One region of the Photobacterium piscicola genome, then DNA from elsewhere that is predicted to be linked to it. Evidence: predicted binding sites of a transcription regulator. Region 1 holds the regulator's gene; each other region holds the start of a gene.

Region 1 (10,964 bases):
TTGACGATAATGCCAACCCCATGCCGATAACAATCGCATCACGCCAACCAAGCTCAGGAAAAAACCATCGCCAGCCAAGAGCAATTGCAGCAATAACCAGCGTCGAGATCACCACTTGGCTGCCACCTAATCCTAAAATTGGCTTACGCATTTGCCATAATTTTTTCGGGTTAAGTTCCAAACCGATAAGGAACAGTAACAACACCACCCCAAACTCAGAAAAGTGCAATATTGCATCCACATCAGAGATTAATCCCAATCCCCATGGTCCAATACCAATGCCAGCAATGAGATACCCCAATACCGAACCGAGACCTAATCGTTGTGCTAACGGTACCGCAATAATGGCTGCCCCTAAAAAAATCACCATCACCACTAAAAAGTCATTATCCATGGCTGGCTCCTGTGGCTAATGGTAATTGCGGATCGTATTGATGAGGGTTGATTAACCACTGCCGATACCATCGTGCGTACTGTTGTCGCTCCAATTCTGGAATTCGCCGAGCCCAATGCACCACTAATGGCGGCAACCATTGCATTCGGCAAAGATCAGCACACAATTCAAACGGCTTTAAAATATCGTCAATACTACATCGGTTATAGCCATCAGGACTGTAAGCTTCCGCAGCACCGCCAGTGGTGATCACTGAGCGCCAATATTTACCTGCCGTCGCTTTGCCATCACCATGGGCAAACCCTTTGGTTAACACTCGATCAAGCCACTCTTTCAATAGTGACGGACAAGAGTACATATACAATGGATGTTGAAATATGATCACATCATGCGCCACTACCCGTGCTCGTTCAGCGACCTCATCAATAAAAAAATCAGGATAAGTGGCATATAAATCATGCACAGTAACATGAGGTAGTTGCTCTATTTCATTGAGTAATGTTTGATTCGCAACGGATTCTTGAGGATCGGGGTGAGCAAAGATAATTAATATTTTTAAATCGGTCATATTGTCCTTTGCACGTCGTTAAATGATCCAAGTAATACTTTGCTAGAGTATTACGGTGCCCAATTGTTAACTATCATACCTAATTGTTACTTAATATGATCATTTAGTTGGCTTTTCTATTTTATACAAACCAGCATCTCCCCCATGTAAGTACCGTGTTAACTCGGTGTCAGGTTAGCCACTGGTTCAAGTTTGGGTTAGACTCCTGAACATAATTCCAGTTTAATTTTGTGGAGCGGGCACGTCCCCGGCGCTATCGATGATTATCTTCTCAGATATCCAACTTCTACGTGGTGGTAAAGTTCTGCTTGAAAATGCCACAGCAACCATTAACCCTGGCGATAAAGTCGGTCTGGTGGGTAAAAATGGGTGTGGTAAATCAACCCTATTCGCATTACTCAAAAATGAACTCAGCTTAGATGGCGGTAATTGTCAGTTTCCAAGTAATTGGGAATTAGCGTGGGTAGCCCAAGAAACTCCAGCACTGGAGCGAGCGGCAATTGAATATGTGATTGATGGTGATCGCGAATACCGCGAACTTGAACGTCAATTAATCGCAGCAGAACTGGCTGATAACGGCAATAAAGTCGCTGAACTGCATGGTAAAATTGATACCATTGGTGGTTATAGTATCAATGCTCGTGCAGCAGAATTATTGAATGGTTTAGGCTTTTCACAACATCAAATGCAGTGGAACTTAACCCAGTTCTCTGGTGGTTGGCGCATGCGTTTAAACCTTGCCCAAGCACTGCTATGTCGTTCTGACCTATTATTACTCGATGAGCCAACCAACCACTTAGATCTTGATGCGGTAATGTGGCTTGAGAAGTGGCTTCAAAGCTACCGTGGCACACTAGTACTGATTTCTCATGACCGCGATTTCTTAGATCCGGTTATCAACCGCATTATTCACGTTGAAAACCAAACCATGAACAGTTACACCGGTAACTATTCCTCGTTTGAAGTTCAACGTGCAGAAAAACTGGTATTGCAACAAGCAATGTTTCAAAAGCAGCAGAAGCAAATGACGCACATGCAGTCATATATCGAACGCTTTCGTTACAAAGCCAGCAAAGCACGCCAAGCGCAAAGCCGTATTAAAGCATTAGAACGGATGGAGAAAGTACTACCAGCGCAGCTTGATAACCCATTTACGTTTGAGTTTAGAGAACCCAGCGCACTGCCAAATCCAATTTTGATGATGGATCATGTCGCTGCTGGTTATGATGATTTACTGATTCTAGAAAAGATCCGCTTAAACTTAGTACCGGGAAGCCGAATTGGATTACTGGGGCGTAATGGTGCCGGTAAATCAACCTTAATTAAAATGCTCGCAGGTGATTTACCCGCTAAAGCCGGTGATATGGCGTTCTCACAAGGGGTTAAAATTGGCTACTTCGCTCAGCATCAATTAGAAACTTTATACCTTGATGACACCCCGGTCCAACACATGGCACGTATCGCGCCAAACTCAACCGAACAACAACTGCGTGATTACTTAGGCAGTTTTGGTTTTATTGGCGATAAAGCACTAGAGAAAGTCGGTCCTTTTTCTGGGGGTGAAAAAGCGCGCTTGGTATTAGCGTTAATTGTTTGGCAACGTCCAAACCTATTGTTACTCGATGAACCGACTAACCACCTTGACTTAGATATGCGTCAAGCACTGACCTTCGCGTTGCAATCTTATGAAGGCGCAATGGTTATTGTTAGTCACGACCGTTACTTACTCCGTGCAACGACCGATGATTTATACTTGGTTCACGATCGCCAAGTAGTGCCTTTTGATGGTGATTTAGGTGATTACCACAAGTGGTTAGGCGAACAGCAACGCAATGAACGTCGTGAGCAGCAAGCAGCAAAACCTGAAACCAATAAAGACAATAGTGCTGCATCACGTAAAGAACAAAAACGTTTAGATGCTGAGTTCCGTAAACAAACCGCACCGATTCGCAAAGAGATCACTAAGCTTGAAAAGCAAATGGATAAGCTTAATGCGATCATCACCGCTGCAGAAACAGCATTAAGTGATAGCACCATTTATGAGCCTGAAAATAAAGCGCAAATGAATGAACAGTTGAAGCTTCAAGGCGATGCTAAATCCGATCTTGAAGACATTGAAGTCGCCTGGATGGAACTACAAGAACAACTAGAAGAAATGGAAAGCCAGCTTAACGCTGAGTGATCATTTAACGCCGTAGTGATAGTTTTATTACTCCGGCGTTTTTATTAAGATCAAGGACATTACATGCAACCATTTAGCGCTGCTACCGGATTAGGTAATCCTCACTTACAAACCTTATTACCTCGCTTTATTCGTCGCCAGCCCCTCTTTACCCCTATCACTCAACGCCTTGAAATGCCTGATGGCGATTTTATCGATCTTGCTTGGACAGAGCAGCCAGACCACACTAACCATCATCAGCCATTGATGATTTTATTACATGGTTTAGAAGGCAGTTTTAACAGCCCTTATGCTAATGGCTTATTGATGGCCGCCAAACAGCAAGGCTGGCTTGGAGTAATGATGCATTTTAGAGGCTGCAGCGGTGAATTAAATCGTCATCCACAAAGCTATCATTCCGGTGACATCAAAGATGTACGCTTCTTCATTCAATGGCTACGGCAGCAATTTCCACAACGCCCATTTATGGCTGTTGGGGTATCTCTGGGTGGTAATGTATTGATTAATTACTTAGCTAACTACCGTGACAATAGCGAACTGATTGCCGCTCAAGCGATTTCACCACCACTTAACCTTGCCTCCTGTTCTGATCGTATTCAGCAAGGGTTCTCACGAGTATATCAACGCTACTTACTAACATCGCTTAAACGCACCATTGCCAAAAAGATTGAACGTCAGCCTCACACTATGCCCATTAATCAGCAACAGTTAGCATCGATTAACAATGTGTGGCAATTCGATCAAGCAGTAACAGCACCATTACATGGCTTCAAAAATGCTAATGACTACTATCAACGTTGCAGTGGCTTACTGCAACTGACAAATATTCGTCGTCCTTTACGAATCATTCATGCTAAAGATGATCCGTTTATGAACAGCGATGTTATTCCATCACAGCCATTACCCGCCAACATTCGTTATGATTTATCAGCCACCGGTGGTCATGTCGGTTTTATCAATGGCAGCTTACTCAAACCACAATTTTGGTTAGAGCACACAGTGCCTGCATGGTTTCAACAACAATTAGATCAACATCAAACAACCCAACCAAATAATGACTGACTTTCTTTCATGCTAATTTTAAGAATATACTGCGGCTATTATTTTATTAGTCATTTAAGAAGTTGTAATGATTATCCCTTGGCAAGACATCGCACCAGAAACACTCACTAACCTTATCGAACAATTTATTTTACGAGAAGGCACTGATTATGGCGAAGTTGAAATCAGCCTCAGTGATAAAGTGGCTTATGTACGACGCCAATTACAATCTGGTGATGCTGTAATTGTTTTCTCTGAATTGCATGAATCAGTAGATATTAAGCTCCGCAATCAAATGTAATCACTACATTATTGTAGCGATAACCATTAAAACTTGGTATCAGTTGCATTTTTATCACTTAATACCGACATTTTAGCAAACATGTAGTAACATTTATCGCTGACCATTATTTGTTATTAAACCTGTGCTAATCACAACAACAAGGTGAGTTATGTCGGTAAAACACCCTATTATTGCTGTCACTGGTTCATCAGGCGCGGGTACGACCACCACCTCTGAAGCCTTCCGCAAAATGTTTAATATGATGGACATCAACGCCGCATGGTTAGAAGGCGATAGTTTTCATCGTTTTACTCGCCCAGAGATGGATTGTGAGATTCGTAAAGCCAAAGAACAAGGTCGTCATATCAGCTATTTCGGTGCAGAAGCCAATGACTTTGAACAGTTAGCCCACTTTTTCGAGCAATATGCTCAAGACGGCAGTGGCAAGTTTCGGCGTTACTTACATACCTTTGATGAAGCCGTACCTTATAATCAAATGCCGGGTACTTTCACGCCTTGGCAACAGTTAGCTGAAAATACTGATGTGTTATTTTATGAAGGGCTACATGGCGGTGTGGTTGATGGTGAAACCAATGTCGCTCAGCATGTTGATTTACTGATTGGGATGGTGCCCATTGTAAACTTAGAGTGGATTCAAAAGATCATTCGCGACACTCGCGACCGCGGTCATTCAAGAGAAGCGGTGATGGAATCAATTGTGCGCTCAATGGATGACTATCTTAATTACATCACACCCCAATTTTCTCGCACCCATATTAATTTTCAACGAGTCCCTACCGTTGATACGTCAAACCCTGTCAGTGCGAAAGGTATTCCAAGTTTAGATGAAAGCTTTGTCGTGATCCGGTTTCGTGGCTTAAAAAATGTCGACTTTCCACATTTATTGGCGATGATTCAAGGCTCATTTATGTCACGCCACAATACCCTTGTGGTTCCTGGTGGGAAAATGAGTTTTGCGATGGAACTGATTATGCGACCGTTGCTTGAACAACTCATTGAAAATGGAAAAATAGCGTAAGCATTATTTCTTGTATGATACTCAGAAGTAAGTATCAGACGTAGCTCTCACTACTCGTTGATAAACGGTTACTGATATCAGCAACCGTCATCGTCATCGAGTTACGCCACAACAATCTCATAGCTGTGACTCATTTCAACACCTTTACCTAGCATCAAACAAACTGAGCAATATTTTTCAAGCGAGTCAGCCACCACCTTACTCACTAGTGCATCATTTAAATCATGGCCAGTAACAACAAAGTGTAAATTGGCATGAGTGAAAATTCGTGGCGCTTGTTCACGACGTTCGGCGAAGATATTCACTTCACAAGCCGTGATCTGCTGTTGTAAATCTTGTAAACCACTAACAACATCCACAGAGCTACATCCCCCGGCAGCCATTAATACCAACTCCATTGGACTTGGCCCTTTTTCACCACCGTTACCATCTAAAACGACACTATGGCCCGATGCTGATTGGCCAACAAACGTCATGTTTTCTACCCATTTTACACGTGACTGCATTTTTATATCCTTGAGCTATATTATTTAAAATTTGATCTTATTTTTGTTGATAATTCCATCGATGTAAACGTTATTTATTTTGTTTAATGCTAATTGTGTTGCATATTTCTATTGCTAGAATTGGAGAGCAAAATCACTTTGAAACGGTGCTTTTGGTAACTAAGTCACAACGATGTGATCATGTGCACACTTATCTCTCATAAATGAGCGGGTCATCGAGATCAATATCAAGAAAAAGCCCCAAAAAAAGGATACACTCTAAACCAGTTTAAGTTAGCTCGCAGCCCATCAGCTGAGTGAATAACTCTGCCAACGCACAGTTTTGTCGAGTTATCTTTACAGAACATATTGTTGGGCAACATATGCAGAGGAAGTTAGTAATATGGTTCCAGGTAAACCGCAAACAGATCCAACTTTAGAGTGGTTTCTTTCCCATTGTCACATTCACAAATATCCATCAAAGAGCACGTTAATTCACGCAGGTGAAAAAGCAGAGACTTTGTACTACATCGTGAAGGGTTCTGTTGCTGTATTAATCAAGGATGAAGAAGGTAAGGAGATGATCCTTTCTTACCTAAACCAGGGCGACTTTATTGGTGAACTCGGCTTGTTCGAAGAAGACCAAGAACGTACAGCTTGGGTTCGCGCAAAAAGCCCTTGTGAAGTTGCAGAAATTTCATTTAAAAAATTCCGTCAATTAATTCAAGTTAACCCAGATATTCTAATGCGTCTATCTGCTCAAATGGCATGTCGTCTACAAGTGACAAGTCAAAAAGTGGGTGATCTTGCGTTCCTTGATGTTACAGGTCGTATTGCACAGACATTACTGAATCTTGCAAAACAACCTGATGCAATGACACACCCTGATGGCATGCAAATTAAGATCACTCGTCAAGAAATTGGTCAGATCGTAGGTTGTTCTCGCGAAACAGTCGGCCGTATTCTTAAAATGCTAGAAGAGCAAAATCTTATTTCTGCTCATGGCAAGACTATTGTGGTTTACGGTACACGCTAATTATTTTAGTCATACCAAAATCACCGATGAAACCGCAGCTTATGCCTGCGGTTTTTTTTTATCACTCCCCAGATGATCACCGTAAAACAATCATTGAACACTCAGGCATTAGTGTTAAATTTTAACTTGTAATAACATCTATTTATGCTACATTTTGCTCACAAATGGATTTTAAATCGATGATGGTCAATATGGATATTGAACGCTTTTCAGTTAACAGTTACACCACGGTACCTGGGATATTAACTAGTCAGCCAACAACCATTGAAATGACAGGGTTTAGTGATAGTCGCTGTTATCTCGAACAACAAACCGGATTACGTCGCTGCCCTGCAGATGAATCAGGTGTTTGGGCTTCACCACTGGATAACTAACCCTTCAACAACAGTGCTTATGCGCTAAGCACTGTTTATTTGGCTTACAATTAACGATCTGTACTTTCAAAAATTTTATTCGCCGAAGCAACCACAAACCCTGAATATAACTCACCATTCGCTTGGGGATGGCGTTTTGCAAATTCATAAAATCCACCAGGGATGTTATGAATACCATCTCGAAAACTGACCCCCACCTTGTCAGCCATGGTTGCTGATTGTTCCAACATCACCTCAGCATTACCTTTTATTTCCCCGCCCGCTTGATTAATAACAAACTGGTTATGGCGCAATAAATGATTAACCTCTTCAAGATTAGAGAACTGTTCTAATTGATTAATACTCACCGTAAAATGGTTAGCGCCAAAACCGTGTGCCGCAACCCACGCTGCATATTCACTTTCAGCCGCTAAAAATTGATAGGTCGCAAAGTCAAGTTGCCATGGACGGCCACGATAAATAAAATCAGGTTGGCGAAAATAATCATCATCAACCTGATCAAGCAAGGCTCGTATCGTATGTTGTAATTCAGCCGAGCACCCCGCTAATTGTAATTCGCTAATAAAGACTTTTGGCAACACCGGGTTTGCATGAATAAAGGATTCGGCATACAGCTTTTTGGCACTAAAATGATATTTTGCTTGCGGTTGGTAACCCAAAGCAATAAATGGCGCAGCCAGTACGGCTAAGCCACACTTCGGTAACCCAAAGCTGCGCAATGCAATATGATCATTAAGTAATGCTGTGTCCTCGGTTAACAACTGCTGTATTTGCACCGCTGAAGGGCATAAGCGGTGACTATAATCGTGCCATAAACCATCAAAAAGTTGGGTAATAGATTCCATAATCAGCCTGCCTATTGAAAGCATTATCACTCATTAAACCTTAGCTCAAGCTTACTCCTGGCGCTAATTGAGACGGTAATTGCACATCATCCCCTTCAACAGACGCCATAGGATAAGCACAATAGTCCGCAGCATAATAAGCACTTGGGCGAAGATTTCCTGATGCGCCTGGGCCACCAAAAGGTGCATCACCACTCGCTCCCGTTAAGGGTCGGTTTCGATTCACAATACCAGCACGAATATGTTCAATAAAATAGAGCCATTGTTGCTCATCGGTTGAAATGAGCCCTGCCGCTAAGCCATAGCGAGTTTGATTGGCACTGACTACCGCTTGAGTAAAATCAACATAACGACTAACGTGTAATAGTGGTCCAAAATATTCTTCATCCGCAAGTTCAGTAATAGCACTAACATCGATAATCGCAGGCGTCACAATTGCGCCTTGTCCCCGCGTTGCCGTTAATAAAGCAACGCCACCAGCATCCAAAAGTTGTTGTTGATGCAATATGATGTGATCCGCCGCCACAGCAGAAATTAATGGCCCCATAAACGGTGCAGGGGTTGCAAAGGGATCACCCACCAGCAATTGTGAAGCGACCGTCACTAAACGGGCTAACAGAGCATCGCCAGCTTTTCCTGTGGCGATATATAATCGCCGTGCACAAGTACAACGCTGTCCAGCACTTAAAAAAGCCGATTGAATGATGGTATATACCGCCGCATCAATGTCACCATACTCTTGGCCGATCACTAATGGATTATTACCTCCCATCTCTAAAGCCAACATAGTTTGCGGTTGCCCCGCAAATTGTTGATGTAACAAATGCCCCGTTTGCGCACTCCCGGTAAACAATACTCCAGCCACTCCCGTTGCCATGGCTAACGCCGCTCCCGTTGTACGTCCACCTTGTACTAAATTAATCACCCCATCAGCAATACCCGCTTGTTGCCATAATTCACACATTCGTTGAGCGGTATTAGGTGTCAGTTCTGAGGGTTTAAATACCACGGTGTTACCCGCTAACAATGCTGGAATAATATGGCCATTAGGTAAGTGTGCGGGGAAGTTATATGGTCCAAATACCGCCATCCCCCCCAAAGGACGATGGCGAACAATCATGGTAGTTTCGGCCTGCTGACGCTGACGAATACCCGTTCGCTCATGATAAGCTTGCGTTGATAACCCAACTTTGGCAATCATCGCCGCGATTTCCGTGGTACTTTCCCATACTGGTTTACCTGTTTCTGCCGCAATAATATGTGCCAATTGTGATTGATGTTGTTGCAGTAATTGAGCAAAGCGTTCAATAACGGCTAAGCGCTCATTAAACGTCGTATTTCGCCAGTTTAAAAACGCTGAATTTGCAGCAGCAACAGCATTCTCAACTTGCTCTACACTCGCAGCATTACCTTGCCAAACCACATCATCATTATAAGGATTGAGTGATTGAAATCGCTCACCATCGCCCACTAGCCATTGATTATTAATCCATAAGCTCATTCGTCTCTCCTTTTATGGTTGGGCTATTAACCTTACTTCATCACCCATTTCCACATTAAGTGCAGCGGCAACCTCAGCGGTCATCATGGCTTGTCCTTGTGCAGTAATCGCAATAGAAGCCACAACCGCTCGAAACCCTGCTAACTGACCATTTGAGATAAGATAATGTTGTTGGCTGCTATGTTCACCAATATTGACCGAATAGCGCTGCGAATGACGCACAGTTTCAATATTACGCACGTCACATTCAACACTAGGACCGGCATCAAAAATATCAACATAACCGCGACAACAAAATCCTTCTTGTTCTAACAGTTGTAACGCGGGACGAGTATTAGTATGTACTTTCCCTATCACCGCTTGTGCTTCTTTGCTAAGTAAATTGACGTAAATCGGTAATTTAGGCATTAAATCAGCAATAAAGCCTTTGCGGCCAATACCGGTTAAATAATCTGCATAAGTAAAATCAATCGAAAAAAAATGTTCTTTCAGCCATTGCCAAAAAGGGGAATTCCCCTGTTCATCAGAGACACCACGCATTTCAGCAAAAGCCACCTTAGCAAATCGCTGTTGATGATCAGCCATCAATAAGAAACGTGACTTTGACAATAAGCGTCCGTTAGTACCTTGACGCCACTCGGGCAATAAAAATAAGCTACACAGCTCAGTTTCCCCAGTGTATTGGTTACCCAATGTCAGTACCTTAACAATGTTGTGTACGCCTAACTGACGCGAAGCATGGGTCACAGTACTTAAATGGTAATTATAAAAAGGCACATCAAGTCCAACCGTCGCTTCAATTGCTGTTGTACCAACTACTTGATTGGTATCACTATCAACGGCGACCAATAGATAACTTTCCTGGCCTGGAGAGGTAACACTGGCATTAAAACTGGCTTGAGAATGTTGGATACGGCGACGAAGTAAATCTTCATTGATGGGTAATGATGTAAAACCATGACCAGAGGCTTCTGCACATTGCATCAGTGCAGGATAATCAGCGGCAGTAATAGGACGAATAATGAGCATAGCATTCCCTCCTAAATATAGACAATGACTCCTGCCATTGTCTCGCTCAACATCAGCGTTAGAATGGGGCTATTGGTGTTAACTAACCCCGTAATAGCAATTCAATCACAGCTCAGCAGAATGCAGTTCATATAACGTTGCAATTGCCGCTTCTAAGCGTTGCATTCCTTCATCGATATCTTTTTTA
Region 2 (10,964 bases), 820 kb from region 1:
CTCAAGATCCAGCACAGATTAAGCAAGCAATGGTAGCGTTAGATTTATTGATCGCTCATGGTGCAACAGTTGATTTATCACAACTAAGTGTAAAAACGCCAGAAGGCACGGTTAATGCACAATTGCTGCTTAATATTAAATCAGGGTTAGAACATGCGTCGACCAATTTGACGGCAGTGACTGATCAAGTGAGCGGTAATATCAATATAGTAATTCCTGCAGCACTTGTGGCTAAAGAGCCGTTATTAGCGGCGAAATTGCCTGTATTAGTGAATCAAAAAATTGTCACTAAGCAAGATGGTAATTATCAGTTACAGGTAAAAATTATTGCTGATCAATTGGAGTTTTCTTCTGGTGCAAAATTACCATTAGCAATGATGGCATTATTCCTGCACTAATTTAATTTGGGTGGGTTAGAGATAATAAAACGCTTACCTTTTGAGTAAGCGTTTTTTTTGATGTGTAAAAGTGTTAATTATCATGTTGTTACCATTTTTTTTGATAAATATGTTTAAAATGGAACATTGATATTTAGTAAAACCAGATATTTAGACTTAACTTAATGTTATAGGTACAGGTTTATTTTAAACAGCATATCAAAGGATTAAATCTGATCCACAGCAGGATACAGTATGGTGGGGGGAAGCTATGGAATCACTAAAAGTAAAAGACTATATGAATATTCGTCCGGTTACATTTACTGAAGGTATGTCGTTATCCGCAGCACTAGATAAATTACTAACAGCGAAACAGATTGGTGGACCGGTTGTTAATGAGCATAAGCAAGTGGTCGGTTTTATATCGGAACAAGATATGATCCATAAACTCCTTAAAGTAGGTTATCACTGCCAAGATAGTCATACTGTTAGTGAGTGTATGCGCGTTGATGTGTTAACCGTGTCTGGGGATGACACAATCATTGTATTAGCTGAAACCATGACTGGGCAAAAGCCTAAAATATACCCTGTTGTTGATGATGGTCGGTTAGTGGGGGTCATCACACGTCGTGATGTGCTAACGGCAATTAGTAATCAGATTGGGGCTTGCTTTAAGCATCCATTGTGATCAATATATAAACATATTTGTAGATTAGTAACAAAAAAGGCGCTCAGAGCGCCTTTCTTTTTGATTGTTATGGCCTTATTTTCGAGTGTCATAATGCCGATTTGGAGATGTTGTGAACAAAGAAAATACAGCAGAGAATAGCCAAGCTAAATTTTTAACTGGTTCTATTATGCGCCACATTGTGGTGATGTCAGGAACGGGTGCGATTGGCTTAATGGCATTGTTTTTAGTTGATTTGCTCGATATGTTTTTTATTAGCATGTTGGGGCAAATTGAACTTGCTGCTGCCATTGGCTTTGCTGGAACCTTGGTGTTTTTTTCTACTTCTATTTCTATCGGTACATCGATTGCTGCGGGGGCATTAGTCTCACGCGCACTAGGTAAAAATGATCGTCAACAAGCACGTATGATGGCCAGCAATGTAATGATTTTTGCCGTTATTATCAGCATTACTGTCGTGAGCTTGATGCTATGGCAGTTGCCGCTCTTGCTTGATTTAATTGGCGCGAAAGGGGCTGTAGCTGAAGCCGCTACTCAATATTTAGTGATTCTATTGCCCAGCGCACCATTTATTGCGATTTCTATGTCTGCGGGAGCGGCATTACGCGGGGTTGGCGATGCTCGACGTTCAATGATCGCAACACTTATTGGCGGGGGCGTTAATGCGGTCTTAGATCCTCTGTTTATTTTCGGTTTATCAATGGGTATGCAAGGTGCTGCAATTGCATCTGTATTTGCACGATTAGCTGTTATGTGTTTTTCCTTGTATGCCGTGGTCTATAAGCATCAATTAATAGCCAAACCTGATCTTACGAGCTTTAAACTGGCATTACCAACAGTGGCTAAAATAGCCTTGCCAGCAATACTTACCAACACTGCAACCCCTATTGGTAACGCTGTTGTGACCAGTAATATTGCCCATTTTGGTGAAAGTTTTGTCGCAGGTTATGCGGTTATTGGGCGCATTATGCCAGTTTGTTTTGCGTTGGTTTTCTCTTTATCTGGTGCTGTTGGGCCGATTATTGGTCAAAATTTTGGTGCTGAACGGTGGGATAGAATTAATCAAATCTTACGTGATGCAATGTTATTTACGGCGGTTTATTGCGTTGGTGTTTCGCTGTTACTTTGGTTTGGACAAGATATATTAATTGCGATGTTTAGCCTGACGGGTGATGCGGCTGAAATTGTCGGTATATTCTGTAGCTTTATTGCCGTGACCTTCATTTTTAATGGTGCATTATTTGTGGCAAATGCCGCCTTTAATAATCTTAATCGTCCAACATGGTCAACAGCATTAAATATGGGAAAAGCAACCTTAGGAACCATACCTTTTGTGTTAATTGGCGGACATTTGGCGGGTGCGGGGGGGGTATTAATGGGGCAGGCTGTTGGTTCGGTAGTGTTTGGTATTATCGGTTTTGGTTTGGTTATTCATCAAGTTAAGAAGATGGGACTGACACACGAACAACAACTATTGGATGACAATGATATTCTGACCCCATCGGTTCCTGTTACGGCGTTTTGTTCTTCACGCACCTACATGGGAACGGAAGATGTGTTAGAAGAAGTATTAGCGGCTGATATTGATCATAGTCGTAATACCACTGAGCTAAAAAAGTAGGTAATTGAGGTGATATAGGTTGTGTGAAGTGGCTCACATGCAGCTATGTTTTTGATAGAGATAGGATATTTTTTTGTCGAAATGTGATCATTGTTTTATCTAATGAGTGATTATTTCATCACTTTATTGATCTAACTCGATGAAATAAGAGCTATAGCCAGCGACAATAATAATACTAACAATTATTAGCTTGTAGATGAATGTTTATAGCGACTGCCGCTATTTGCCATTGTCAGTAATGTTAGTTTAGCCATTACACTTCACCTTTAGGTTAAGGAAAATAAAGGTGATGGCGTATTTATTGTTTAAGGGAATAATGCTCTATGCGTCAAAATCTTCGCTATATCATACCTATTTTAATTCCATTACTGATTTTATTGTTGCCCGCATCTGCCTTTCCTCTTGAAGGGTTAACGGTTATTCAACAACGTGTTATTGCTATTTTTTTATTAGCTGCATTGTGTTGGGTAATGGAGCCGATTCCTATTTATGCAACGTCTGTTGTGATTATTGTGCTGGAATTATTATTACTGTCAGATAAAAGCTTGTATCTGTTTCGGCTTGATCAAGGACAGCCTCATTTTGGCAATTTAATGAGTTATAGCGAAATAATGGCGACCTTTGCGAGTCCTATTATTATGTTATTTTTAGGCGGTTTCTTTTTAGCCATGGCGGCAACGAAATACCGTTTAGATGTCAACTTAGCGCGAGTGTTATTAAAACCATTTGGACACCAACCTAAATATGTCATGTTTGGCTTAATGCTGATCACGGCTATTTTCTCTATGTTTATGTCAAATACAGCAACAACCGCAATGATGCTCTCTATTTTAGCGCCAGTTATTACTTTGTTTAGCGCCAAAGATCCGGGCAAAATAGCGTTTGCTTTATGTATTCCAGTTGCGGCTAATATTGGTGGTATTGGCACGCCTATTGGTACTCCTCCAAATGCGATTGCGTTGAAATACCTGACCGGAGAAAATCTGATTACTTTTGGTGAATGGATGTTCTTTGGTGTGCCATTTGTAGCGGTGTTATTGGTATTTGCATGGTGGTTGATTAATAAACTTTATCCTGCAACTCAACAATCGATTGAGCTGACAATTCAAGGGAAGTTTCTTAAAACGCCAAAAGCGATCACGGTTTATGTGACATTTGCTGTCACCATTATTCTATGGTTAATGGGTTCAATGCATGGCATGAACTCTTATACTGTTGCATTAATTCCAGTAGCTATTTTCTCGTTAACGGGGATCATCAATAAAGAAGATCTTAAGAAAATATCATGGGATGTTCTATGGCTGGTATCAGGGGGTATTGCGCTTGGTTTAGCCTTGGATAAAACCGGTTTAGCAAAATTAGTCGTGCATAGTATTCCATTTGATATTTTCTCTCCTTATGTGGTCTTGCTTGGGGCGGCGATATTGTGTTTATTGATGGCTAACTTTATGTCACATACCGCAACGGCAAACTTATTAATGCCAATTATGGCGGCATTAGGAACATCGATGGTGTCGTTAACGCCTTTAGGTGGTGAAGTGACATTGATTTTAGTGGTTACTTTTGCAGCATCGCTTGGTATGTCATTACCTATAAGTACACCGCCGAATGCGTTAGCGCATGCTACAGGGCATGTTGAAAGTAATCAGATGGCTCGCGTTGGCGTTATTATTGGTGTTGTGGGGGTGTTATTGAGTTTTGTGATGATTTGGGGACTACAGGTCATCGATCATATTTAAGGATAATGAACTTAATTCAAGGATGCTGGCATGAATCAACCAAAAGCATTGCGCCGAATCATCGATACCTATTTTCAAGATCCAACCATGACTATGGCTGTTGTCGCGGGCACAGAGGTGTTACGCCAAGATGGGTATAACGATCGCTTATATTGGGTAAAACAAGGTGAGCTATCGGGGTATTTAAAAAGTGAAGAAAATGATTTAAGTGCCCAAGTGTTTGTCGTGAAGGAAGGGATGTTTTTTGGTGTTCACAGTTTCTTTGCACAAACACGTGTCGCTTCAACGACAGTTGTTGCAGAAAAAGACAGTGAAATTGCTTGGATTGATTTATCAACTCAAGCGATTGAACCTGAACATTATGGCCCATTAGCGGAACAATTTATGCCAGTGATGGTGCATGAATTGGCAATGCGGCAAATGCTAACGGGAATTGCAGCACTAGAAAAAGAAAAAGCGTTGCAGAAACTGTATGCCACTGAACAAATGACGACTTTAGGTCAATTAGCCGCTGGTATTGCCCATGAACTCAATAATGCTATTGGTGTTATTAGCAGTAAAACGGAAAATATCCAAACCGCGATTAGTCAGTTTGTTGGTGATAACCAGCCACAAATGATGCCATTTTTACAACATGGTATCGATCATGGTCAAAGTATAAGCTCGGCAGAAGTTCGTGAGCGTACCAAGGTTTTACAGCAGCAATATCATTTGAGCCGAGAACAAGCACGTATCCTTGCTCGAGCATTACCGAGTGGGGATGTACCTGCTAATTGGCTTGTAGATATTAATGCCGCACTTGAATGTTGGGATACGGGACGTGATTTACGTGATATTCGATTGGCGGCTCGCCATGCCGCAAGTATTGTACGTTCGGTAAAACAACTTGGTGGCGGTGATCATGCCCGCATACCTAATGTTGATATCAATGATACGCTTCATAAATCATTAGCGTTATTACAAAGTAATTTGCGAGCGGTGGAGGTTGTGCTTAGACCTGCAATTTTACCACCAGTAACCGCAAGCGTTACTGAGTTGGTGCAGATCTGGGTTAATTTGATTAAGAATGCATGCGATGCAATGGAGCACACTGACAATCCACAAATTGAAATCGCGACTCGAAGTGTAAAGAATAAGTTGTTAGTTACAATTACTAATAATGGACCAATAATCGATGAAGCCACACGACGTAAAATATTTAATCCCAATTTTAGTACCAAAAAGGGTGGATTATCATTTGGATTAGGATTGGGATTGGCCATTGTTCAACGTATTGTGAATAGCTATGGCGGCACAATAGTTGTTAAAAGTGATCACCAACATACGACATTTAGAATTAAGCTACCGATAACGTAAGGGACGGTTATTATGGAAAAAATCACTATTATTTGCGTTGATGATCAACGTGAAGTGTTAAGTGCAGTATTAAAAGATTTAGCTGAATTTGAGCCATCTTTTTTATTGGAAGAGTGTGAATCAGCCGATGAAGCATTAGCGTTGATGGATGAACTGGATGCTGACGGTCAGTTTATTGGGGTAATTATTTCTGACCATGTTATGCCCGGTAAAAGTGGCGTTGAATTGTTAACCGCAGTGGCTAACGATAACCGCTTTATTCATACTAAAAAGGTGTTATTAACCGGTCAAGCAACCCATCAAGATACTATTGCCGCGATCAATAAAGCCCGTATTGAAAGCTATTTTGAAAAGCCATGGGACACTGAGGTATTGGTTAACTGTGTACGAACATTAGTGACAGAATATATTTTTGATATGGGGTTAGATTATACGCTTTGGGGTGATGTGCTTGATAATACAATAGTTTTACGTCGTTTACGTTAATTTATCTCTAAGGGTGCAACAGTATTTTTACTTATTTATGATAATTATTATCACTTAACTGTGATGAGTTGCTTGACCTTGGTCTTAACTCAAAGGTTTATAATCAAAAATAGTAAAATCGAATAGCACCCAAGGAGAACGATGATGTGTGCTCAATGTAATAATAAAAAAGATCATATTCATACTGCAAAATCAACCGTTGCAAATAAAGCAACGGTTACTATGGTTGCAGCAACAACGGATTGCTGTTCCAGTGTCAGTGCTGATTGTTGCTCGACCAATAAAGATTCTGAAGGGTATGGTGATAATGACACTGAAGGTCCTGCGGCAGGTGGTTGTTGTTCAGCGACAACACATGATGCGATCCATCCGGTAGCCAAGAAAAACAGCTTTACCATTACAGGTACGCATATTTCTGATTGTGATAAGCCTGCCCAAAATAATACACACCATGATCATGGTGTAGATGCCACGCGTACGCACCACCATGATACTCATGATCATAGCGAACATGTTCATACGAAACAGTGTTGTTCAACACCAGCGATGAGTAAAGAACAAGAATTAGCGTTAGAAGCCTCTCTAACCAATAGCGCTCATGGCAAGACCTTTAGCTGGAAAGTACTAGGCATGGATTGCCCTAGTTGCGCAGCTAAGCTTGAAAAGTCCATTATGTCATTAACTTCAGTCGACACGGCTAAAGTGATGTTTGCGACTGAAAAGTTGATTGTAAATATTCATGATAATCAACAAGCAGATATTGAAAGCTTAAAATCTGAGATCGAAAATAAATCACAACAGACAGGTTTTACCTTAGTTTCTACTGCTACAAAAACCGCAGATTTACCTACTCAATCTTTTTTACATCAACATCTCTCTGTGATCGTTATTGCAATGATGATGGTGATTGCCTTTATTTTAAATAAAACGGTTTCGGCAGAAGCAGGGTTGTTAGCGTTTACGTTGACGACCATTGTTGGTTTATTCCCTATTTTGAAAAAAGCGATTATTTTAACTAAATCAGGAACACCGTTTTCAATTGAAACATTAATGTCGGTTGCCGCTATTGGCGCTTTGTACCTTGGTGAAACTGCAGAAGCGGCAATGGTTATCTTTTTGTTCCTTATTGGCGAACAACTTGAAGGTTATGCGGCTTCTCGTGCGCGTAGTGGCGTCAAAGCATTAATGGATTTAGTACCAGAAGAAGCCACTGTTATTTTGGCTGATGGTACTAAAACCAAACGATCAGCAGCGGAGTTAAAACCCGGTGATGTGATTGAAGTGGTACCGGGTGAACGTTTACCCGCAGATGGTCAAGTGTTGGATGTTATCGCCAGTTTTGATGAAAGTGCGTTAACAGGGGAGTCCGTGCCTGTTGAACGTACACCGGGCGAAAAAGTCATGGCGGGTAGCATGGCATCCGATAAAGTGGTGCGATTAACCATTATTTCAGCGCAAGGCGATAATGCCATCGATCGTATTTTGCATATGATTGAAGATGCTGAATCACGTAAAGCACCATTAGAACGTTTCTTGGATAAATTCAGCCGTTGGTATACGCCAAGTATGATTTTATTGGCTGCACTGGTGGTTATTATTCCACCACTGGTATTTGGTCAATCGTGGGATGAGTGGATTTATAAAGGCTTAGCATTATTATTGATTGCTTGTCCGTGTGCATTAGTTATCTCTACTCCCGCAGCGATTACATCAGGTTTGGCTGCGGCGGCACGTCGTGGTGCATTAATTAAAGGGGGAGCGGCGTTAGAACAACTGGGTCATATTGAAGTGGTTGCGTTTGATAAAACAGGTACGCTGACTGAAGGTAAACCTGTTGTAACAGATATGATTTGTTGGGATAACGACGACGAGAAATTATTACGTCAAGCTGCAGCGATTGAAGCGGGTTCATTGCACCCATTAGCGAAAGCCGTGGTTAATCGCGCGCAACAACAGCAGGTCACTGTGGTTGAAGCAACGGAGCGAGAAACCTTGGTTGGTCGTGGTATTCAAGGCATCACCGAAGGCGATAATTTCTTATTATGTGCCGCTGATCGTTTGCCCGTGGCTATTGTTTTAACACCGGCTCAACAGCAACAAGCAACAGCGTTAGAAAATGAAGGCAAAACGTTGGTGGTTGCGGTGCGTAATACACAAGCTGTTGGTCTTGTTGCATGGCGAGATAATTTACGTGACGATGCATTAGTTGCGATTGAAAAACTTAAACAGCTTGGTATTAAATCCGTAATGCTAACGGGTGATAATACTCGGGCTGCCGCTGCAATTGCGAAAGAGATCAATATTGATTTTCGTGCCAGCTTATTACCTGCTGATAAAGTCACTGAAATTCGTAAATTGAATGACGAACATAGTGTTGCCATGATTGGTGATGGTATTAATGATGCGCCGGCAATGAAAACTGCAACTATCGGTATTGCGATGGGCGGCGGTACTGATGTTGCACTGGAAACTGCTGATGCAGCGATTACGCATAATCGTTTGGCTGAATTGCCTGTAATGATTGAGCTGTCACGTGCAACGTTAAATAATATTCGTCAGAACATTGGCCTTGCTCTTGGGCTTAAAGGTATTTTCCTTGTCACAACGATATTGGGTGTAACAGGACTGTGGGTCGCGGTATTAGCGGATAGTGGTGCAACAGCATTAGTGACTTTAAATGCGTTACGCTTATTACGTTTTAAACCTAAGCAATAATTGGGTGAATAAATAATATTATTCGCTGAATAACGAAGAGCAGAATGGTTTCAACACCATTCTGCTTTTTTATTTATAGTTATGATTGAATACCAATAAAAGCGGTAAACGTTATGCTGAAGTTACGATTTTTTTTGTGATGGGCTCGATAGGAAAACGTTTTGTTGTGATATCGGTTCAATTATTTTGTAACTAAAAATTATATTGCTTTTGTTTAATGTGATTTAACTCACTAAAAACAGTCTCAGCTTCCGTTATCTTTACATTAGATTTTGACAGACGTTGTTGTTATGTTGCGTATTACGTTTGCTGTCAAAAAACACAATAATTAACGATAATTATCCATCTCTGTTCCTACAATCAGAGCGATTAAATTTAAAGGGTATCATTATGTCTGACAATAAAGTGTTCCACCTAGGTGTTAATAAAGCGGATCTTAACGGTGCTGAGTTAGCAATTATTCCTGGTGATCCTGCTCGTGTAGAAAAAATTGCCAACCTAATGGAAAACCCTGAATTCCTAGCAAGTGCACGTGAATACACAGTATACCGCGCGCAGTTAGATGGTAAGTCAGTTGTTATTTGTTCTACTGGTATTGGTGGACCATCAACATCTATCGCTGTTGAAGAGTTAGCACAATTGGGTGTTAATACTTTCCTTCGTGTAGGTACAACAGGTGCTATTCAACCAAACATTAACCCGGGTGATATGATTGTAACTACGGGTTCTGTACGTCTTGACGGTGCAAGCCTTCACTTTGCACCAATGGAATTCCCTGCGGTTGCTGATTTCACTGTTGCAACAGCAATGAAGCAAGCATGTGATGATGCTGGTGCGACAGTGCATACTGGCGTTACCGCTTCTAGTGATACTTTCTACCCAGGTCAAGAGCGTTACGACACATTCTCAGGTCGTGTAGTACGTCGTTTCCAAGGCTCTATGAAAGAGTGGCAGGAAATGGGTGTGCTGAACTTTGAAATGGAATCTGCAACACTATTAACTATGTGTGCAAGTTCTGGTTTACGTGCAGGTTGTGTTGCGGGCGTTATTATTAACCGCACTCAAAAAGAAATTCCTGATCACGCAACATTAAAAGCAACTGAAGCGCGCTCAATTAAGATTGTTGTTGAAGCTGCACGTCAGATGCTAACTAAATAATACGTTTTCAATAACGCGATTTATTTAATATGTATGTTAGAAAGCCGATAGATTACTATCGGCTTTTTTGCATTAAAAGCGCACAGGTATAATGAAAACAACACGATAATGCTATGACTTAGTGGGGGGAGTTTAACCATTAGGTTGTTTTTGTTGTAGAATAGTATTTCGTTGAGCTTAGTGAAGTTATAAACATGATTGATTATAAAATTATATTTCCAAATGGACATCAAGCGACCATAGCATTACCTATCTCTCCTGTATTACAGATGAAGATTGCTTACTTAGATGATGTGTTTGTTGTAAGAGATATTATTGCAACTGTAGGGGAAAATATGACCACGGTAACACTTGTCTTAGATGAGGGTCAGCACCATACACAGAAGCCACAAGCTGCAGGAATTGTTTTTAATCGACTTGGATAATTCACGCCAAACAGCATTAAGCGATTCTCAAAATTTGATGAAATAAAAAGGCCTTTAAGAAGGCCTTTTTTGATCGTTACTCTTTTTTACTAATGCAAGATGGCTCGCGATTTAGGCTGGGTTATGAGCTTGACCACCCGCACCTTTAAGCCAATCATGTAGATGAGTGTATAACTCTCCTAGTTGATCTGGACCAATGATCGCTAATCCTAAATCTTGAGCTCGAACGAGGTCATGGTGACGTAAAGGACGGAAGCTCACTAGCATTGCACGTGCTTGTAGGCCACCTAGCAAGTCACGTAAAGATTCTAGTTTGTACAAGGTATCATCGCCATCATCGCGCATACCTTTGGTCTTACATTCAATGATGTGCAGTTTATTATTGACGATAGTTGCTAC
Region 3 (10,964 bases), 380 kb from region 1:
TTAAGCATAACCTCAATGCGGCAGCAATAGGCTCACTTCAAGGGCAGTTTAATGCATTACAAACCGAAATCTCTGGTGCTATTCGTGATATGAACAGTGCCATTGCAGAATCAAATCGTTTTATTGGTCACTTGAAAAAGTAATCAGCACAATTGCGATACTATAACCATAAAAAAGAGCTAACCATGTTAGCTCTTTTTTTGTTTAAATATTTTTTGTCCCAAGAATATTTTCATACTCCAGATACAACAATCCTCCGCTTGTTGCCAAGCGAGGGATTGTATTAGTAATCGTTCAGATTAGCGGTAATTACTTACCACGACCTGCGCGCTTACGATCGTTTTCAGTAAGAAGTTTCTTACGGATACGAATGCTTTCTGGTGTTACTTCTACTAGCTCGTCATCATCGATGAATTCTAGAGCTTGCTCAAGAGTGTACTTGATAGCAGGAGAAAGCGTTTGTGCTTCATCTGTACCAGATGCACGAACGTTTGTTAGCTGCTTACCACGTAGACAGTTGATAGTTAGATCGTTTGCACGGTTATGAATACCGATGATCTGACCTTCATATACTTCGTCACCGTGCTCAGAGAACAGACGGCCACGCTCTTGTAGGTTGAATAGCGAGTAAGTTACCGCTTTACCAGTACCGTTAGAGATCAATACGCCGTTAGCACGTTGACCGATAGTACCGCCCTTGTGAGGACCGTAGTGATCAAACGTATGGTAGATAAGACCAGAACCAGAAGTCATTGTTAGGAATTCTGTTTGGAAACCGATAAGACCACGAGAAGGCATCATGAAGTCCATGCGAACACGGCCTTTACCATCTGGTGCCATATCTTTTAGCTCACCCTTACGGATACCGATTTTCTCCATTACACTACCTTGATGCTCTTCAACCACATCGATAGTTACAACTTCAAACGGTTCCATTAGCTTACCATCTTCTTCTTTGATGATAACTTCTGGGCGAGATACTGCTAGCTCGTAACCTTCACGACGCATGTTTTCAATCAGGATAGATAGGTGAAGTTCACCACGGCCTGAAACACGGAAGCGGTCTGGGCTTTCAGTTTCTTCAACGCGCAATGCTACGTTGTGTACTAATTCTTTTTGTAGACGCTCAAGGATGTTACGTGAAGTAACGAACTTACCTTCTTTACCAGCAAACGGAGAAGTGTTTACTTGGAAAGTCATTGTTACTGTTGGTTCATCAACAGACAATGCAGGTAATGCTTCAACAGTATTCACGTCACAGATAGTGTCAGAAATCTTAAGCTCGCCAAGACCTGTGATTGCAACGATATCGCCCGCTTTCGCTTCAGCAACTTCGTGACGCTCAAGACCTAGGTAGCCTAGAACTGTACCTACTTTACCGTTACGCTTAGCACCGTCAGCACCAATGATAGTTACTTGTTGGTTTGCAGCAACAGTACCACGAGCAATACGAGCAACACCGATAACACCAACGTAAGAGCTGTAATCTAGTTGAGAGATTTGCATCTGTAGTGGACCGTCAACGTCAACACAAGGAGCTGCAACGTTATCAACGATAGCTTGGAACAATGGTTCCATGTCTTCGCCAGTTACGCCTTCTTCCATTGTTGCCCAACCGTTTAGCGCTGATGCGTAAACTGTTGTGAAGTCTAGTTGCTCATCAGTTGCGCCTAGGTTGTCAAATAGGTCAAAGATTTGATCCATAACCCACTCAGGACGTGCACCTGGACGGTCAATCTTGTTGATTACAACGATTGGCTTAAGACCGTATGCAAACGCTTTTTGCGTTACGAAACGTGTTTGAGGCATTGGGCCATCAACCGCGTCAACGATCAGTAATACAGAGTCAACCATAGACATGATACGCTCAACTTCACCACCGAAGTCTGCGTGTCCAGGGGTGTCTACGATATTGATGCGGTAGTCATTCCAATTAATTGCTGTGTTCTTAGCAAGAATGGTAATGCCACGCTCTTTTTCGATATCGTTAGAATCCATCACACGTTCTTCGGCTTCGCCGCGACCCTCTAACGTGCCAGATTGCTGTAGAAGTTTATCAACCAGGGTAGTTTTACCGTGGTCAACGTGAGCAATAATTGCGATATTTCTTAAGTTATCGATCAGTTGATTAGACATTAGTTTCACATTCACTCAGAACATGCAGCGTCTTAATAGAGGCTACTTGATTAAAAAAACGGCTCATAATTTAACAGATTTTACTCCAAAACCCACGAAATATGTGATTTATATCACCAGCTTTTTTCGCAACTTCCTCTAGAGCCGCATTTTTACTCACTTTTTTGGCTATTTTTATTTTTCTTAACCCTCATATTGATACGATAAATTAGTCTAAAACCAATCAAAAATGCGATCTTGATCACTTTTTAGTTACAGCTTAATGACGATTATTTAGCAATAAAAATACCTAATTATCTCTGGGTTGATTGACAATATTTGCCCTCATCACCATAGTAATGGAACTATTAAATGGCGAAGTATATTGGTCAATATTGTATCACTTTCAATATGCACCATTGTTGCACCAAACCGGTGCAAACGCTCACCATAATAGTGCAAACCAGGAAAGGAAAAAGTCACCTAATTGCCTTAAACACGCATTATTAGGGGCTTTTAAAAGTTGGCATGGTTTTCGCTTTAATACTTTCAGATTCGCTCACCACAGTATGAGCACTTAAGTTTGCGGCCATCGCCCTAAATAACACCGGAGGTTACTCAAGATGTCAGTTGAAAACGTACTAGCGCTGATCCAGGAAAATGAAGTTAAGTTTATTGACCTACGTTTTACCGATACCAAAGGTAAAGAGCAGCACATTTCTATTCCATCTCACCAAATCGATGCTGATTTTTTTGAAGAAGGTAAAATGTTTGATGGCTCTTCTGTAGCTGGCTGGAAAGGCATTAATGAATCAGACATGGTGATGATGCCTGATGCAGCAAGTGCGGTACTGGACCCATTTACAGAAGACGCAACCCTAAACATTCGTTGTGATATTCTTGAGCCTGCAACAATGCAAGGCTACGATCGTGACCCTCGCTCAATCGCTAAACGCGCAGAAGAGTTCATGCGTTCAGCTGGTTTTGCTGACAATGTTTTAGTGGGCCCTGAGCCAGAATTCTTCCTATTTGATGACGTTCGATTCAATACTGATATGTCTGGTTCATTCTTTAAGATTGATGACATTGAAGCGGCATGGAACAGCGGCACAAAAATTGAAGGTGGTAACAAAGGTCACCGTCCTGGCGTTAAAGGCGGTTATTTCCCCGTTGCTCCTGTTGATTCATCACAAGATATTCGCTCTGCAATGTGTTTGATCATGGAAGAGATGGGACTGGTTGTTGAAGCTCATCACCACGAAGTAGCAACCGCAGGTCAAAACGAAATCGCAACCCGTTTCAATACGTTAACCAATAAAGCTGATGAAATTCAGATTTATAAGTATGTTGTTCATAACGTGGCACACGCGTTTGGTAAAACAGCAACCTTTATGCCTAAACCACTGGTTGGTGATAATGGCTCTGGTATGCACGTTCACATGTCACTGGCTAAAGATGGGGTTAACCTATTTGCAGGCGATAAGTACGGCGGCCTATCAGAAATGGCACTGTTCTACATCGGTGGTATCATCAAACACGCACGTGCAATCAATGCGTTTGCTAACCCAGCAACTAACTCATACAAGCGTCTAGTCCCAGGCTACGAAGCACCTGTTATGCTGGCTTACTCAGCGCGTAACCGTTCTGCATCAATCCGTATTCCTGTCGTACCAAGTCCAAAAGCACGTCGTATCGAAGTACGCTTTGGTGATCCAGCAGCCAACCCATACCTCGCGTTTGCTGCAATGCTAATGGCTGGCCTTGATGGTATCGCTAATAAGATCCACCCAGGCGAAGCAATGGATAAAGATCTATACGACCTACCAGCAGAAGAAGCGGCAGAGATTCCAAAAGTAGCTGAGTCACTACAAGGTGCACTACAAGCGCTTGACGAAGACCGTGAATTCTTAACCTCTGGTGGCGTATTCTCTAACGACTTTATTGATTCTTACATCGCCCTAAAAGAGCAAGATGTAGAGAAAATCAATATGGCAGTACACCCATTAGAATTTGAACTTTACTACTCTGTTTAAGTAATACATTTAAACTGAACAGTGAAGATTTAGGCCTGCCTCACACGCAGGCCTTTTTGATCTTGCTCCCATAACAAAAGCGGCAACAATAAAGGACTTATTGACCATCAAGGTCTTGCTGGAGAGTTAACGGATGAAACTCATTAATCTGGTATCTATGCTGTTATTTACAACAGCTGCGAGTACCGCCGTAGCAACAACAATTTATTCTTGGACTGATGATAATGGTGTAGTCCATTTTAGTGATACTCCCGGAACTCCCCAAGCCAGTACAGTTGAACTTTCCGTCACTGAAGTACAACCCAGCATGCAATCAACGTCAATCAACATGACTCAAGCAGACAATGTCGAACTAATATCAATTGCTACCGATATTGAACCCCCACTTCCTGCCGCTACCATTAGCCTGCTAGCCCCAGTGCATCAGCAAACCATTCGCAGTAATGACGGTGATATTAAAGTGCGAGCAGTCAGTAACCGTAAGCTTAATAAACACTTGCAAGCACAGCTAGTGATAGATGGTAAAGCGTATGGCGGGTCTCAAACCGACTTAACTTGGCTGTTGACCAATATCGATCGAGGCAGTCATCAAATTCAAATCCAATTACTTAAAAATGGCAAGATCCTTGCTTCATCTGAAAGTATTACGGTTTATTTACATCGCGTATCACAGGCACGTCCTAAAAACAGTCCAATTCAACCTCGTTAACGCCTATTTACAATAAATCCTGCCTGTTCGCTGTTAAACCGAGTACACTGACATGCACCATTTTGGTGCATCAGCTAACGGCGACGGGTGTGCATCTGCACCAACGATCTTTTGCTTAGCTATCGATAAGGATAATGATTGTGAATACCAGCTTTACACCCATAATTCTCGACAATTTAGTCACCGCCATTGTGCTACTTGATGAAGCGTTAGTGATTCGTTACGTCAATCCTGCAGCTGAACAATTATTATCGTCCAGTAAGCGGCGCTTAATCGATTCACCATTAGCTAAATTATTGCAATACAGCTCACTCGATCTTGAGCAAGTCAAAGCAACCCTTCACAGCGGTCAAGGACTCGCAGATAGCGATGTTACGTTTGTGATAGATGGTCAACGGCACTTATTGGGAGCAAATGCCAGTCCCATCTCATGGCAAAAACAGCTGCTGATTCTCTTAGAATTAAAACCGATTGATCAACAACGTCGTATTAGCCAAGAGTTAAATCAACATGCGCAACAACAAGCTGCTAAAGAATTAGTGCGAGGCTTGGCCCATGAAATAAAAAATCCGCTCGGGGGTTTACGTGGGGCTGCACAATTACTTGAAAAAACCTTACCCGATAAAAGCTATCACGAATATACCCAAATGATCATTGAGCAAGCGGATCGGTTACGCAATTTAGTCGATCGCTTGTTAGGCCCGCAACGACCGGGAATTCGCAAAACCGACAATATTCATTTAGTGCTAGAAAAAGTGCGTCAACTCGTCAATCTCGAAACTGATGACACGATCAATATTGAACGTGATTACGACCCCAGTTTACCCGACATCAATATGGATGCTGAACAACTGGAACAAGCATTATTAAATATTGTTAGTAACGCGGCATTAGCGTTGAAAGGTCAAAGGGGCGGTACCATTAAATTAAAAACCCGCACTGCGCATCAAAGTTTAATTCAAGGGGTACGCCACCGTGTTACCGCCACCATTGAAATCATCGACAATGGCCCAGGTATTCCCGCCGATATTCAAGACACCTTATTTTATCCCATGGTGACTGGCCGCGAAGGTGGAACGGGGTTAGGTCTATCCATCGCTCGAAATTTGATCGATCAGCATCAAGGAAAAATTGAAGTCTTTAGCTGGCCGGGGCATACAAATTTCACTATTCATTTACCGATTAAGTCATAACACTGACAACCATAGGAATTTTATTATGAGCAAAGGATTAATCTGGGTTGTTGATGATGACAGCTCCATTCGTTGGGTATTAGAACGCACCCTCATCAATGCCGGTATGAAATGCGAAACGTTTGCTGATGCTGATAGCGTATTGGCCGCATTAGAGCGCAGTGTACCCGACGTATTAGTGTCTGATATTAAAATGCCTGGCACTGATGGATTTACATTACTAAAACAACTTCAGCAAGATTACGTCACTCTCCCAGTGATTATTATGACGGCACATTCTGATCTTGATGCCGCAGTTAATGCTTATCAACGCGGTGCGTTTGAGTACCTGCCCAAACCATTTGATATTGATGAAGCCGTCACCTTAGTTGAGCGCGCCCTCAGCCATAGCCAAGAGCAAAAACGTCAGCAACAACCAACGATAGAACCAAAACAGGTTCCCGAAATCATTGGTGAAGCACCTGCGATGCAAGAGGTGTTTCGTGCGATAGGACGCTTATCTCGCTCATCCATTTCAGTGCTCATTAATGGCGAATCTGGCACAGGTAAAGAATTAGTTGCCCATGCATTGCATCGTCACAGCCCACGCAGTAATAACGCATTTATTGCGCTCAATATGGCTGCGATACCTAAAGACTTAATCGAATCAGAACTGTTTGGTCACGAAAAAGGGGCTTTTACCGGCGCCAATAGTGTTCGCCAAGGTCGGTTTGAACAAGCCAATGACGGCACTTTGTTTCTCGATGAAATTGGTGATATGCCATTGGACATTCAAACACGATTACTCCGTGTATTAGCTGATGGGCAATTTTATCGCGTTGGTGGACATGCACCAGTTAAGGTCAATGTACGTATTATTGCGGCCACACACCAACATCTAGAACAACTGGTTGCCGCTGGTGATTTTCGTGAAGACCTCTTTCACCGTCTAAATGTGATTCGAGTTCATTTGCCATCACTCAAAGATCGTCGCCAAGATATTCCTCAACTGGCACACCACTTTTTACAACGTGCCGCTGATGAACTCAGCGTCGAAGTAAAATCACTGCACCCACAAACCGCAGAAAAGCTAACCCAACTACCGTGGCCGGGTAATGTGCGTCAATTAGAAAATATCTGTCGTTGGCTCACTGTCATGGCCAGTGGTAATGAAATATTGCCATCAGATTTACCGCTAGAAATCACCGAGACAACAGTTACCACCAGTGCCGATACAGAACCTCAACACTGGCATCAAGGCTTAGAACGATGGGCGCAACATGCTTTGCAGCAAGGCGAAACTGACTTATTAGCAGAAGCACTGCCACAGTTTGAAAAAATTCTGCTGGAAACAGCTTTACAGCACACTCATGGTCATAAACAAGAAGCGGCAAAATTACTCGGTTGGGGCCGAAATACCCTCACCCGCAAACTGAAAGAATTACACATTCATGATTAAAATTTATGATAATAGTACGATCTGACGGTGGTATCAATTTGCACCAATGCACATTTATCTGCAACAGTGGTGAATGTCATTTAGTGATTGCGTATACTTAGGTCACCATTATCTTTGGAAAGTATAATAATCATGATAAACAAAGATCTTCCACTAACGGATATTCACCGCCACCTTGATGGCAATATTCGTCCCCAAACTATCTTAGAACTTGGTCAGCAATTTAATATTGCCCTGCCAGCAACAGAAATTGAAGCCTTGCGCCCACACGTGCAAATTGTTGAAGCGGAACCAAGTTTAGTTGCCTTCTTAAGTAAATTAGATTGGGGTGTAGCGGTATTAGGTGATTTAGAGGCATGTCGTCGTGTTGCTTACGAGAACGTTGAAGACGCACTTAATGCTCAAATTGATTACGCTGAATTACGTTTCTCACCGTACTATATGGCGATGAAACACAACCTGCCGATTGCTGGTGTTGTAGCAGCTGTTGCGGATGGTGTTGCCGCAGGTTGCCGTGACTTTGGTATTAAAGCGAACCTGATTGGTATCATGAGCCGTACTTTTGGTACTCAAGCTTGCCAACAAGAACTTGATGCTCTGCTTAGCCACAAAGACCAATTAGTTGCGATTGACCTTGCAGGTGATGAACTTGGCCAACCCGGCACTCAGTTTATCTCGCACTTTAAACAAGTACGTGATGCAGGATTACAAATCACGGTGCATGCGGGTGAAGCAGCTGGGCCTGAAAGTATGTGGCAAGCAATCAATGAGCTTGGCGCTGTCCGTATTGGTCACGGTGTCAAAGCGGTTAACGATCCTAAATTAATGGATTACCTTGCTGAACATCGCATTGGTATTGAATCTTGCATTACTTCTAATATTCAAACCAGTACTGTAGCAGACATTACTCAACACCCTGTTAAAGCTTTCCTTGAGCACGGTATTTTAGCTTGCTTAAATACCGATGATCCTGCGGTTGAAGGCATTGAATTACCATATGAATATGAAGTTGCTGCGCCAAAAGTTGGCTTAAGCGGCGCTCAAATTCGTCAAGCGCAAATCAATGGACTAGAACTAGCATTCTTATCTGCGACAGAAAAGCAGGCGCTACGTGATATTGCCAGTAAACGTGGCTAATCATAACAAGTGATAATAATACTGCGCTAACGACCAATGATACACATAACAAAACGCCTCGGTTTCACGTGAAACCGAGGCGTTTTTTATAGCACATGAGTAAGGCTTAAATCACACGTGAGAATTGCTGTTGACGAGCGCGAACACGTAAATATTTATCAAAACACATACAAATGTTACGAATCAATAAACGGCCTTTTAACTCAACATAAATAATATTGTCACCCACAGTCACTAATTCATCATTAATGAATGTCTGCAATAATTGTAAGTCTTCGCTAAAGTAGCTATCAAAATCAATATTGAATTCAGTTTCAATCGCTCGTTTATCTAACTGGAAATTACAAATGAGTGCTTTGATGACTTCACGACGTAACAAGTCATCCGCGTCTAAGGTTACCCCTTTCCACAATGCCGTTTGCTGCTCTGCCATTTGACTATAATACAACTTCAACTCTTTTTGGTTCTGCGCATAACAATCACCAATCATTGAAATAGCAGAAACCCCCATACCCAACAAGTCACAATCACCTTGAGTGGTGTAGCCTTGGAAGTTACGGTGCAAAATACCATCACGCTGCGCAACAGCTAACTCATCATTTGGTAGTGCAAAGTGATCCATGCCAATGAACTGATACCCTGCCCCCGTTAACGTTGCAATCGTATCTTGTAAAATCGCTAATTTTTCTGTCGCTGACGGTAACTGATCTTCATGAATTTTACGTTGGGCTGCAAACAAAGTCGGCATATGGGCATAGTTAAACACCGATAATCGCCCAGGCTTCATAGTTAATACTTGCTGCAATGTCTCAGCAAATAATGCTTGAGTTTGTAATGGTAAGCCATAAATTAAATCGAGGTTAGTTGAGCGATAACCTAATTCACGTGCACGCTCTACCATCGCAAAAATAAAATCTTCATCCTGCTCACGGTTAACTAACTTCTGTACATCTTTGTTAAAATCTTGCACTCCGATACTTAAACGGTTGAAGCCTTCACTGCGAAGGTGATCAAGAATACTCAATTCAATTTCACGAGGGTCAACTTCAATACTGATTTCAGCATCAGCATCAAAATTAAATGCACTGCGTAGTGCTGTCATTAACCGAGTAATTTGAGTTGCTGTTAAAAATGTCGGCGTACCACCACCAAAATGTAACTGGCTAACATGACGATCGCCAAGCAAAGTCGCACGTTGCTTAATTTCTTGCTCAAGCACATCTAAATATTGATCGGCTTTGTGCTGATGGCGAGTAATGATTTTATTACAGCCACAGTAATAACAAAGCTTATGACAAAAGGGAATATGGATATAAAGCGATAGTTTACGATCAGGATATTGCTGACATGCCATCTCAAATTCAGTAGAAGTAAATGCTTGATTAAATTCTAGTGCGGTCGGGTAAGAAGTATAACGCGGGCCTGAATAATTATATTTTTCAATCAGGGCCTGATCCCAAATAATCTGCTCATTTGACATGACATTGTTCCAATGTGTGAATGTAGAATAACTAGAGTGTGTCACCATTTGGTGAAAAGTAAAACCCATCCCTTCCCTGCTGCTCAATTTACACTCTGAACAAAAACAAACACCGCCAATAAATGGCGGTGTTAATAATAACGATGACGAGTTAAACCTTAGTTGACAGGATGGCATCCAATTCAAGTTTAATCTCAGCTTGTAGACGGGACTCCGCTTTCATGCGTTCAAGATCGAGTCGCATTCGGCTTTGTTTTTCTATTAGCTGGCGCGCATCGCCTCGCGGCATATCTTTAACCACTTGGTACAAGTCGGTTAAGGCCGGATACGTTGCGGCAAAATCAACTTGTTTATCTGCTTGCAACACTTCCATTAATTTATATAACCGAATCGCGGCTTCAGACATATCACATTGTTCTTGTTTACATGCCATTGCGATAATAAAGACGCTTTCTAATATATTGTCGTTTCTAGCTTTGATTGCTTCAGCTTGTTGCTCAGCAGCACGTGCCAAAAACAATTTATGCCGTTGTTGCTGTTTATAAAGCTTAGCTAATAACAATCCAGCGTAAAGTGCTAATCCAGCAACAATGACGCCACCAATAACAAATAGAAGTGTGATTCCCTGCAACGGTTACTCCTTATCGAAATTATCAAAATCCATATTTTCAAATTGCGCTAATAAATCATCATCTGAACGAGGTTTAGATTTAGCACTTTTTGCAACAGGCGCTGATGCTTCTTCTTCAACATCATCTAATAAACCAAGTTGCTTCATTAGACGTTCAATACGGTCTAACTTAAGATCAACTTGTTTTTGTAGGCCAGAACCTAATTTTTCACCAGCATCAATTCGATC

What was found. Region 1 encodes CRP, which controls carbon source genes, mostly activating them, when cyclic AMP is high. Its sites were predicted from a motif close to TGTGANNNNNNTCACA; they were not measured.
Region 2: the regulator CRP is predicted to act here: its motif matches at 9,201-9,216, upstream of udp (uridine phosphorylase).
Region 3: the regulator CRP is predicted to act here: its motif matches at 2,239-2,254, upstream of typA (translational GTPase TypA).

Annotation. Positions count from the first base shown of each region.
Region 1 covers NZ_CP175534.1:594,361-605,324, reverse strand. Annotated here, with positions in the region: gene kefB (glutathione-regulated potassium-efflux system protein KefB) at 1-394, opposite strand, end outside; gene kefG (glutathione-regulated potassium-efflux system ancillary protein KefG) at 387-962, opposite strand; gene ACJZU6_RS02875 (ABC transporter ATP-binding protein) at 1,222-3,144, shown strand; gene ACJZU6_RS02870 (hydrolase) at 3,208-4,206, shown strand; gene ACJZU6_RS02865 (YheU family protein) at 4,274-4,486, shown strand; gene ACJZU6_RS02860 (phosphoribulokinase) at 4,638-5,507, shown strand; gene ACJZU6_RS02855 (OsmC family protein) at 5,609-6,013, opposite strand; gene crp (cAMP-activated global transcriptional regulator CRP) at 6,396-7,028, shown strand; gene ACJZU6_RS02845 (hypothetical protein) at 7,208-7,402, shown strand; gene ACJZU6_RS02840 (DUF1338 domain-containing protein) at 7,453-8,247, opposite strand; gene astD (succinylglutamate-semialdehyde dehydrogenase) at 8,288-9,748, opposite strand; gene astA (arginine N-succinyltransferase) at 9,761-10,777, opposite strand; gene ACJZU6_RS02825 (aspartate aminotransferase family protein) at 10,883-10,964, opposite strand, start outside.
Region 2 covers NZ_CP175534.1:1,415,000-1,425,963, forward strand. Annotated here, with positions in the region: gene ACJZU6_RS06915 (DUF945 family protein) at 1-398, shown strand, start outside; gene ACJZU6_RS06920 (CBS domain-containing protein) at 649-1,065, shown strand; gene ACJZU6_RS06925 (MATE family efflux transporter) at 1,235-2,686, shown strand; gene ACJZU6_RS06930 (SLC13 family permease) at 3,010-4,425, shown strand; gene ACJZU6_RS06935 (ATP-binding protein) at 4,456-5,781, shown strand; gene ACJZU6_RS06940 (response regulator) at 5,794-6,267, shown strand; gene ACJZU6_RS06945 (zinc/cadmium/mercury/lead-transporting ATPase) at 6,412-8,982, shown strand; gene udp (uridine phosphorylase) at 9,373-10,140, shown strand; gene ACJZU6_RS06955 (hypothetical protein) at 10,335-10,565, shown strand; gene ACJZU6_RS06960 (Card1-like endonuclease domain-containing protein) at 10,677-10,964, opposite strand, start outside.
Region 3 covers NZ_CP175534.1:210,054-221,017, forward strand. Annotated here, with positions in the region: gene ACJZU6_RS01045 (DUF2959 domain-containing protein) at 1-143, shown strand, start outside; gene typA (translational GTPase TypA) at 310-2,136, opposite strand; gene glnA (glutamate--ammonia ligase) at 2,739-4,148, shown strand; gene ACJZU6_RS01060 (DUF4124 domain-containing protein) at 4,282-4,857, shown strand; gene glnL (nitrogen regulation protein NR(II)) at 4,992-6,050, shown strand; gene glnG (nitrogen regulation protein NR(I)) at 6,076-7,488, shown strand; gene add (adenosine deaminase) at 7,621-8,625, shown strand; gene hemN (oxygen-independent coproporphyrinogen III oxidase) at 8,732-10,105, opposite strand; gene ACJZU6_RS01085 (DUF2489 domain-containing protein) at 10,257-10,736, opposite strand; gene yihI (Der GTPase-activating protein YihI) at 10,740-10,964, opposite strand, start outside.